Regions from separate parts of the Kocuria sp. LUK genome, predicted to be linked through region 2. Evidence: riboswitches for the same ligand, from Rfam matches in the RefSeq annotation. Region 2 holds a riboswitch; the other holds the start of a gene.
What was found. Region 2 has a riboswitch for S-adenosylmethionine ahead of LQU92_RS01285 (PLP-dependent transferase). Riboswitches for the same ligand answer to the same signal wherever they lie in the genome.
Positions count from the first base shown of each region.

Region 1 (5,290 bases), on a different contig from region 2:
ACCCGGAAGCGCAGGGCCTCGGCGGAGAAGCCGCCGAAGACCAGCGAGTGCACGGCGCCGATCCGGGCGCAGGCCAGGGTGATGATCACGGTCTCGGGGATCACGGGCAGGTAGATCACCACGCGGTCGCCCTGCTCCACCCCCAGGGCGGTGAGGGCGTGGGCGGCCCGGGCGACCTCCCGCTGGAGGTCGGCGTAGGTGTAGACGAGGCGGTCGCCGGGCTCGCCCTCGAAGTACAGGGCCACGTGGGCGCCGCGGCCGGCCTCGACGTGGCGGTCCACGCAGTTGTGGGCGACGTTGAGCTTCCCGCCCTCGAACCAGGCGATCTCGGGCACCGACCACGTCGGGCTGCCGTCCTCGTCCTCGCCGATCCGCCGCGGCCGCTCGAAGCGGTGCGCGGTGCGCCAGGGCTCGGCCCAGTCCAGGCGGGAGGCCTGGGTCTCCCAGAAGGCGACCCGGGCCTCGTCCGAGACGAGCGCGGGGTTGGGGGTGGGGGCGTGCGGGTCGCTCCAGCTGAAGCTCACGGTGTGCGGTCCTTCGTCGGTCGTGCGGGGGTGGTCCCACCCTCGCATGTGCGGATGTCCGGGACGTGTCCTCACGTCCAGCGCCGGCCGGCCCAGCGCTCGAACACGCCCAGCAGCGCGTCCGAGGCCTTGCCGAGCACGGCGAGCAGCACGATGGCCAGCAGCAGCCGGTCGGTGCGGCCGTTGTTCTGGGAGTCCGTGAGCAGGAAGCCCAGGCCCATGGACGCGCCCAGCAGCTCGGCGGCCACGAGGAACAGCCACGCCTGGGCCAGGGCCAGGCGCAGGCCCGAGACGACCGAGGGCAGCACCGCCGGCAGCTGCACGGTGGTCAGCAGCCGCAGCCCGTGCAGGCCGAACGCGCGGGCGGCCTCGACCAGGTTGCGGTCCACGTGGCGCAGCGCCGCCGCGACCGTCGTGTACACGGGGAAGAACGCGCCGATGGCCACGAGCACGATCTTCGAGTCCTCGCCGAGGCCGATCCACAGCAGCAGCAGCGGCACCCACGCCAGGGACGGCACGGCGCGGAAGGCCCCGACGGTCGGGCCGACCAGGGCGGCGCCCCACCGGGAGAGGCCGATGAACGAGCCCGCGGCCAGGCCGAGCCCGGCGCCGATGAGGAAGCCCAGGAGCACGCGCTGGGTCGAGATGCCCACATGGGTCCACAGGTCGCCGCTCGCCAGCAGCGCCGCCCCGGCCTCGAGCACGGCCAGGGGCGGGGGCAGCTGCACGGGGCTGAACACCCCGGCGGTGGACAGCACGTGCCACAGCACCAGCAGCACCGCGGGCAGCACCAGTCCCAGCCCGGCCCGCAGCAGCGGCCGGGTCCGCGCCGCGGCGGGGGCCGCGGGGGCGTCGTCGTCGGTCGCGGGGGAGGGGCCCTGCGGGGCGGCGAGGTCGCGGCTCACCGCTGCTGCTCCGCGGCCTCGATCGCCCCGGCCACACGGGAGGCGTCGGCGTCCTCGGCGAGGGAGGGCTCCACGATCGAGGCCAGCGCCTCGTCGATGCTCGCCTGGTCGGCCACGTCGTCGGAGGCCACGAAGATCGGCCCGACGCGCTCCAGCACGGCCAGCTGCTGCTCACCGGGGACGTGGTCGATGTCCAGGTGGGTGCGCCCGAGGACCGTCTCGGCCACGGGCAGCTCGATGCCGGCGGCCTCGGCGAGCAGCCGCGCCGTCTCCTCGGGGTGGGCCAGGGCCCAGTCGCGGGCGTAGGCGTAGACGTCCACCACGGTCTGCGCGGCCTCGGGCTGCTCCTCGAGGAAGTCCTCGCGGGCGTTGAGGAAGCCGTAGGTGTTGAGGTCGACGTCGCGGTGGAACAGCTGCGCGCCGTCCCGCTCCGCCGCGGCCATGATCGGGTCGAGCCCGGCCCACGCGTCGACCTGCCCGTTCTCGAGGGCGGCCCGGCCGTCGGCGTGCTGGAGGTTCTGGACGGTCACCTCGGCCGGGTCCACCCCGGCCCCCTCCAGGGCCTGGAGGAGGAAGAAGTACGGGTCGGTGCCCTTGGTCGCGGCCACGGTGCGGCCCGCGAGGTCCGCGACGTCGTCCACGCCCGTTCCCGGGGTCGTGACCAGCGCGGACCACTCGGGCTGGGAGTAGAGGTCGACGACCTTGATGGGCGAGCCGTTGCTGCGGGCCAGCAGGGCGGCGGAGCCGGCGGTGGAGCCGACGTCGACCGCGCCCGCGCGCAGGGCCTCGTTGGCCTTGTTGGACCCGGCCGACTGCACCCACTCGACCCCCGTGCCGTTCTCGGCGAGCGCGGCCTCGAGCCAGCCCTTCTCCTTGACCACCACGGACAGCGGGTTGTAGGTGGCCCAGTCGACGACGACGGTGTCCTCGCCGGCGGCCTGGGCGGCGGGCTCGCCGGAGCCCTCACCGGCCATGCAGCCGGTGAGGCCGAGGGTCAGGACCGCGGCGAGGGCGGGCAGCGTCAGGGCGGGGCGCTGGGGCATGGGAGGACCTTTCGTGCGGTGCGGTGCGGGCGGGCACGGAGCGGGCGCGGCGGCGCCCGTCCGCGCCCCGCGCGGGGACGGAAGTGCGGAGCGAGGAGGGGGCGGGCGCGCTCAGCGGCCGGGCGCGGAGTGGACGTCGACGCCCAGGTCGCCGAGCAGGCGGACGCGCAGCTCGGCGAGGACCTCGGAGCCGCGGTCGCGGGGGCGCTCGCCGGGGACCTCGAGGACGGTGCGCACCCCGGCCGGGGCGGCCGGGCCGGTGCGCCCGAGCACCAGCACGCGGTCGGCGAGCTGCAGGGCCTCGTCGACGTCGTGGGTGACGAGCAGGACGGTGGTGGGGCGGGCGGCGTGGATTGTCAGCAGCAGGTCCTGCATCCGCAGCCGGGTGAGGGCGTCGAGCGCGCCGAAGGGCTCGTCGAGCAGCAGCACGCCCGGGGTGCGGGCCAGGGCCCGGGCCAGGGAGGCGCGCTGGGCCATGCCCCCGGAGATCTCCCGGGGCCGGTGGCCGGCGTGGGCGGAGAGGCCCACCAGGCGGATCAGGTCGTCGACGACCGCGTCGCCCTCGCCCCGGGGCAGCCCGCGGGGCAGGCCCAGCCGGACGTTCTCGCGCACGGAGCGCCACGGCAGCAGCCGCGGCTCCTGGAACGCGACCGCGCAGCGCGGGTCGGTCCCGGCCACGGGCGTGCCGTCGATGAGCACGCGCCCGGCGGTGGCGGTGTCGAGGCCCGCGGCGGCGCGCAGCAGCGTGGACTTTCCGCAGCCGGAGGGGCCGAGGACCGCGACGACCTCGCCGGCGCGGGCCGTGAAGTCGACGTCGTGGAGCACGTGCTGGGCGGCGGCGCCGGTGCCGAACGCCTTCCCGACGTGCTCGAAGGCGACCGGGACGGCGGGGCCCGCGGTGGCGGCGGGCGCCGGGGCTCCGGCGCGGGACAGCAGCGAAGTGCTCATGATCAGCTCCATCGGTCCTGGCATTAGCACCTCGCACGGGGATCCCGTGCCGGTTGCTGCGACGTCGACGAGCCAGGTCTCTCAGCCGCTCCGGATGGTTACGGCGTCATTGAACGACGCAGGGGGCGCCCCGCGCAAATCGGGTCCGTCCCCGCCGGCCCCGCGGCGCACCTCGGAACGGCGCGCGCGGTACCACGGCCGGGTCCGTGTGACGCCGTGTGGCGGCGTGCGGGCCGGCGCCCGCCGCGGCGCGTCACGGTCTTGGCCCCGGCCGGGACCGCGGCCTTGTCTGGAGGCCCGCCCGCGCCGACGCACCGAGGAGCCCCGCCATGGCCGCAGCCGCCCCGCAGCCCACCACCGACGCCCTCCTGGAGCAGTTCCGTCCCGTCCTCGCGCAGATCGCGGCCGGGGCCGAGCAGCGGGAGGCCGAGCGCGTCCTGCCCTTCGAGCCCGTGGCCCGGCTCAACGAGCTGCGCTTCGGCGCGCTGCTGCTGCCGGCCGAGGCCGGCGGCCGCGGGGCCTCGTGGGCGCAGCTCACCCGGCTGCTCGTGGAGCTGGCGGCCGCGGACTCCAACGTGGCCCACGTCTACCGCTCCCACTTCGGCTTCGTGGCGAGCATCGACCGGGAGCCCGCCCAGCAGGCGCTGTGGTACCCGCGGGTCGCCGCGGGCGAGATCGTCGGCAACGCCGCGACCGAGCGCGGGCGGGCCGTCGTCGGCGCCGCGGAGACGACCCTGGTGCCGCGCCCGGACGGGAGCTGGTCGCTGACCGGGGAGAAGTTCTACAGCACGGGCTCGATCTTCGCCGACTGGATCCAGGTCACCGCCCAGGTGCCGGGGGAGGACCGGCGCTCCCACGCGTTCGTGCGCGCCGGCGCACCGGGCGTGGAGCTGCGCGACGACTGGGACGGCTTCGGCCAGCGCCTCACCGGCACGGGCACGTCCGTGTTCACGGACGTCGTGGTGCCCGCCGACCACGTCCGGTTCCGCGACGGCAGCGCGACCCAGGAGACCGCGGTGTTCCAGCTGGTGCTGCTGGCCGTGCAGGCCGGCATCGCCCAGGCCGCCGTCGAGCGCACCGGGGAGCTGGTCGCGGCCCGCACGCGCGGGTTCAGCACCGGTTCGGGCGTGCTGTTCCGGGAGGACCCCCTGATCCTGCAGCTGGTCGGGCAGCTCTCGGCCAAGGCCTTCGCCGCGCGGGCGACCGTGCTCGAGGCGGCCCGGGAGCTCGACGCCGCGCTCGGGCCCGTGGGCCGGGCGGCTCCCGACGAGGACCCCGTCGCGGTGACCGACCGCTGCGAGCTGGCGGTGCAGCAGGCCCAGGTCGTGGTGCCCCCGCTCGTCGAGGCCGTCACGGGCGGGATGTTCGACGTCCTGGGCGCCTCGGCCGTCTCCCGTTCCCGGCTGCTGGACCGGTACTGGCGCAACGCCCGCACGGTGGCCACCCACAACCCCACCGTCTTCAAGGCCCGGATCGTGGGCGACCACCGCGTCAACGGCACGCCCATGGCCGGGCTGACCGCCATCGGGGAGATCGCCGCGGCGGGCGCCTGAGGCCTCCCCCGGGGACCGGCCCGGGACGGCGGAGCGCACCCGCTGGTGGCCCCGGGCCGCCCGCGGACCGTTGCGCGCGCGGGGACGACGACGCGGCGGGCGCGCAACGACCCGGTCCGTGCATGGACCCGGTCCGCCCGCCCTGTCACCATGGACCCATGACGACCCGGAGCGGCCCGGTGCGGGCGGACCTGGTGCGGGAGAGCTGGGCGGCCTTCGGGGCCGCCCTGGACGGCCTCGGCGACGACGACTCCTGGGCGCCCACCGGCCGCACCGGCTGGGCGGTGCGCGACCTCGTCCACCACGGCCTCGAGGAC
Region 1 is NZ_JAJMZI010000004.1:264,587-269,876, forward strand. Features, by position in the region: gene LQU92_RS09170 (AMP-binding protein) at 1-572, opposite strand, end outside; gene LQU92_RS09175 (ABC transporter permease) at 596-1,429, opposite strand; gene LQU92_RS09180 (aliphatic sulfonate ABC transporter substrate-binding protein) at 1,426-2,472, opposite strand; gene LQU92_RS09185 (ABC transporter ATP-binding protein) at 2,584-3,420, opposite strand; SAM riboswitch class I at 3,426-3,521, opposite strand; gene LQU92_RS09190 (acyl-CoA dehydrogenase family protein) at 3,750-4,973, shown strand; gene LQU92_RS09195 (maleylpyruvate isomerase N-terminal domain-containing protein) at 5,132-5,290, shown strand, end outside.
Region 1: it holds a riboswitch for S-adenosylmethionine, as region 2 does, so the genes downstream of both, LQU92_RS09185 (ABC transporter ATP-binding protein) here and LQU92_RS01285 (PLP-dependent transferase) in region 2, are expected to answer to the same signal.

Region 2 (5,290 bases):
ACCACCCTGGTGAACGTGGCCGCCCGTGCGGAGAACCTTTTCGACCTCGAGAACTTCGTGGCTCGCGAGCACATCGGTGACGGTGGCCACCACGGCGGCCGCGACTCGGGGATGCCGGAGGTTGCCGGGGGAGCCGTCTGACCCTGCGGGAAGGTGGTGCGGTGGCCGGAAGGCTGGGGGCGGATCGAGCCGACCCTTCGGCGCCCTGCTCCACACAGAACGGTCAGGGGGCATCAGTCCAGCTCCCATGGCACGCGGTCGTGCGGCAGCCCTGATGCACGCGATGGCCGCCACTGGTGTCAGGCGGTGTGCCGTACCGCGTGGCGCACACAGATCACGCCGTTGTCGAAGCGGCGGTGGTCCAGCAGTTCGAGGTCGAGCCGCAGGCCCCGGGGCAGCGCCGGTCTGCCGCCGCCCACGGTCACGGGGCACAGCAGCAGCACGCATTCGTCGACCAGTCCGTGCCGGAACGCCTCGGCGGCGAGGGTGGCGCCGCCGATGCTCAGGTCGATGCTGGAGGTCTCCTTGAGCTGTCGTACCGCCTCGGGCTGGAACTGCCGCTCGATGCTCGTCCGCGCCGTCGACGTTTCGTCGAGGGTGGAGGAGTAGACGATCTTGTCGGTGTCACGCCAGATCCGCGCGTACTCGCGCACGACGGCCGGTTCGGTGTCCAGCCACTCGTCGCTCTCCCAGACGCGCATCGTCTCGTACATGCGGCGGCCGTAGAGGGAGGTGCCGATGTGCCGCTCGTGCTCGTTCCAGAAGGCATGCACTTGTTCGTCGGGCACGGACCAGTCGAAGGAGCCGGTCTCGTCCTCCAGGTAGCCGTCGAGTGAGGTGTTGGCTGCGTAGATCAGCTTGCCCATGGGTGTCTCCGGTCGGACGGGGACCTCAGGTTGCGCCGTCTGGTGGGCACCGTCAAGAGCGCCCACGGTGAACGGGTCGCTCTTCCGAACGCCGCGGATGCATGACCATCGGCGATTCCTCGCCCCAGCACAACGATCTACGGTCACCGGGTCCGGCAAATCGGAAAGCCGGCAGCACCGGGAACATCTCGCGGTCGCGCTCTTGCCGGCTGATGCCGCCGGCTTCACCACCCCACGGTCGTGTTCGGCCGATGGCGGGTGAACTCCTCCAGGGCGATCTCGTCCCACCGCACTTCATCAGTCAGGTGCGGTTCCGGATCAGCCAGGTAGTGGGCCAGAACGCAGCGCTGGGCGTGTTCCTCCGCGCGGCCGGCATCCCACAGGGCGCGCAGCCGCGGGGTCCCCTCGCCCGGATCCGCACCGAGCACGGTGGTCGAGGCGGCGGTGATGTCGTTCCGGTCGGTCATGGTTCGACCCCAGGACCAGGCCCGGGACGGCGGCTTGTACGGATCGGACGACATCCCGGCGCGGAGCTGGGCGCCTGGCCGGCCACGGCGTGGAAGTCACGGACCACGTGCGGCTGGTCGCTGCAGTGCGCCGCGGCGGCGAGTCCGGCGAGGCTCCTGCCCGAGGCGGGGCGCCACGAGGCGGCAGCCCGGTGCAGACGCAGGATGCGTCGTACCAGCACTGCAGCTGAGCGGGCCGGTGCGGACGAGCTCGGTCACACGCCGCAGGTTGCCACGGTTGAGGAGCGCGGCCGGGGAGAGCCCTCCTGCGGTGCCGGCGGACGAATCCGATGGCTCCGTGCACAGCTCCCGGGGTCCGGTTGACGCCGTTCACCACGCCGTCGATGACGCCACCCCCGGCCGGGCGTCGTCTTCGCCGCGCACGACGCCGTCGACGTCGCCCTGGTCCTCCGCCGGAACATCACCGAGCCCACGATGAGGGCCGGGCGGCCGGCCGTCACAACCTGTCACAAACACGGCCCGACATCGGCCGAGCGCGACCGCCCGGCCCGAAGATTTCGCGACGTGTGGTTTTGTGACAGCCGCCCCACCGTCCGTTGGACTGCAGAGCCGTCCATCGAGTGGGATGAGCGGACCACACCATCCAGAGCGGCCGAGAGATCTGGCTCGACGACGCCGCAGCAACCAGCCAGCCGACCCCGGGACACCGGGACCGGCGGGCACGGTGCTACCGCCAGGACCGATGGAGGATCGCATGACTCACCACGCCACCCAACAGGTCCACGCCGGCCACGAGCCCGAGGCCCCCTGCCGGCCGGTGGCCGTGCCCATCCACCAGACGGCGTCCTACCGATTTCCCGATCACGCCACGGCCGCCTCGATGTTCCGGCTGGAGACCCCCGGGTTCACCCACAGCCGCACGGGCAACCCCACGGTTGCCGTGTTCGAGCACCGGCTGGCGGCCCCGGAGGGCGGCACCGGGGCCATCGGCGCCGCCACGGGACAAACCGCGCGAACGGTCGCCGAGCACCTGGCCCGGCACCCCACCGTCGGGCGCGTCCACCACCCGGCGATCCCCGCGCGCCCCGGAGCAGTCAGCACCGCGTCACCGCCGCGGCCGGAGGAACCGGCGTCCCGGAGGCCCGGACCGACGTCGTCCGGGCAGCGCCGGGGGTGCCAGGAGCATGACTGAGGCGGCCTTCGGGAGGGCAGTGCACGAGCAGCAGGCAGAGACGTTCGGGACGAGTGCGGACCCGGAAGGCAGGCCCCCGGTCCACAGTGAGGAATCGATGCAGCAGACCACCAGGACGAACGACTTCACGTTCGATATCAGCACGACCCGCTTCGACGAGGACTACTGCCCGTCGTCCAGTTCCCGGGGTACGACGAACTTCGCGAACCTGGCCCGCGGCGAGAACCGTCGCCAGAACCTCCGCAACACCCTGACCATGATCAACAATCGCTTCAACGACCTGGCCCACTGGGACAATCCCAGCCGGGATCGCTATGCCGTGGAGATCGAGATCGTCTCCGTGGACGTGCACGTCGCCGACGCCGCGGTGTTCCCCCTGATCGAGGTCCTCGACGTGCAGATCCTCGACACGCTGTCCGGTGTGCGCATCGACGGGATCGTGGGGAACAACTTCTCGTCCTACCTCCGGGACTACGACTTCAGCGTGGTGCTGCCGGAACACCACGCGAAGGTGTCCCGGTCCAGCATCCCCGATGACTTCGGCGCCTTGCACGGGAAGCTCTTCACGCACTTCCTGGACTCCGCTGCCTACCGCGAGCGGTTCGCCCAGCCGCCCGTGATCTGCATCAGCGTCTCGAGCACCAAGACGTATCGTCGGCTCGAGAACCACCATCCGATCCTCGGGGTCGAGTACCGGCAGGACGAATCCTCCTTGACCGATCGATACTTCGAGAAGATGGGACTGCGGGTCCGCTACTTCATGCCCCGCGGCGCGGTGGCACCCCTGGCGTTCTATTTCCGGGGCGATCTCCTCAATGACTACTCCAGCCTGGCACTCATCGGTCTCATCAGCACGATGGAAACGTTCCAGAAGATCTATCGCCCGGAGATCTACAACGCCAATGCGGCGGCCGGCCGCATCTACCGGCCGAGCCTGGGAAGTCGGGACCACTCGGTGACGCAGATCGGCTACGACCGCGAGGAGCGCAGTCAGCTGGCCCTCATGCAGGGGAAGTTCGCGGAGGAGCACTTCGTGAAGCCGCACCGGACCCTCCTGGAGCAGTGGGCCGCGGCCCACTCCGGACGAGAGAAGGAGACGCACCGATGAACACCCTGTTGCCCACCACCGTCGTCGGCAGCCTGCCCAAGCCCTCCTGGCTCGCGGAAAGCGAGACGCTGTGGTCCCCCTGGAAGCTGGACGGCGAGGAACTGCGCGAGGGCAAGCGGGATGCGCTGAGCCTGGCCGTGGACGAGCAGCGCCGGGCGGGCATCGACATCATCAGCGACGGCGAACAGACCCGTCAGCACTTCGTCACCACGTTCATCGAACACCTCAGCGGCGTCGACTTCGAACACCGGAGGACCGTGCGGATCCGTGACCGCTACGACGCGAGCGTCCCGACGGTCGTCGGCGCGGTGGGCCGTGAGCGGTCGGTCTTCCTCGACGACGCGAGGGCCCTCCGTGCGCGGACCAGCCAGCCCATCAAGTGGACGCTCCCCGGTCCCATGACCATGATCGACACCCTCTACGACGAGCACTACAGGAGTCGCGAAGAGCTCGCCTGGGAGTTCGCGAAGATCCTCAACCAGGAGGCCAAGGAGCTGGAGGCGGCGGGCGTCGACATCATCCAGTTCGACGAGCCTGCCTTCAACGTGTTCTTCGACGACCTCAAGGAGTGGGGCGTGGCCGCACTGGAGCGAGCGGCCGAGGGACTGCGCAGCACGACGGCCGTGCACATCTGCTACGGCTACGGCATCAAGGCCAATACCGAGTGGAAGGCGACGCTCGGGTCGGAGTGGCGCCAGTACGAGATGTCGTTCCCGCTGCTCCAGCAGTCGACGATCGACATGGTCTCCCTGGAATGCCACAACTCCCGCGTCCCGGTCGAGCTCATCGAGCTGCTCCGAGGCAAGAAGGTGATGGTCGGGGCCATCGACGTCGCCGGCGGCGCGATCGAGACCCCGGAGGACGTGGCCGGCACCCTCCGGCAGGTGCTCCGCTTCGTCGATGCGGACAAGCTGTATCCGAGCACCAACTGCGGCATGGCGCCACTGGATCGCCAGATTGCGCGGGACAAGATGACCGCTCTCGCCGCGGGAGCGGAGATCATCCGAGCGGAACTCTCCGGAGCGGCGCCCTCGACGTGACGGCCAGGGCGACGACAGTGGTGCCCTGCCCGGCGGGGTCGGCGGCGGCGGTCGAGCGGGCATCTGCCGGGACGCCGGGGCGGGTGGAGGCGGCCATGGGCACACCTCGGCAGACGTCCGGTCGGGGCAGCGCGCCATCGCCTTGGACCTGGCCCGCTATGGGTCCCGGGCTCGTCGGGTGAGGACCGTGCGCTGGAGCGACCCGTCGAAGGGGTGCAATCCTGCACGGATTGCACCCCTTCTGGGCTGTTCTCGATGGTCTCACGCCGGGTCGACACCGCGTGCTGTCACTTCGTGCACCGCGCGGGGGAGCGAGAAGATCCGGTCCGGACGGTCCGACCGGGACCAGGGACGGGAACCGCTCGCCATGTTCACACGTGTCCGTTCAGCCGGTTCACGGTCCGTCGGGCAGTCGACCCGGTGCCGGCGTGGCGACCGGTCCGCACGGTCAGCCGAAGAGCCGCTCCAGGACGTCGTGGGCGCGGTCGCTGCCGCGTTGCCGGACACCCCGGCCGGGCTCGGCCTGGACCGGGTGCTGCGCCGCACTGCCCCGGCCGGGCTTTTGCGCACGGCTGGGGACGGTGTCCTCAGCGGCGTCGAGGCGCAGGCCCCCGATC
Region 2 is NZ_JAJMZI010000001.1:280,964-286,253, reverse strand. Features, by position in the region: gene LQU92_RS01300 (ferritin) at 1-141, shown strand, start outside; gene LQU92_RS01295 (dihydrofolate reductase family protein) at 300-866, opposite strand; gene LQU92_RS01290 (hypothetical protein) at 1,091-1,333, opposite strand; SAM riboswitch class I at 1,970-2,082, shown strand; gene LQU92_RS01285 (PLP-dependent transferase) at 2,088-2,525, shown strand; gene LQU92_RS01280 (DUF1852 domain-containing protein) at 2,623-3,633, shown strand; gene LQU92_RS01275 (methionine synthase) at 3,630-4,673, shown strand; partial or broken gene LQU92_RS01270 (endonuclease/exonuclease/phosphatase family protein) at 5,122-5,290, opposite strand, start outside.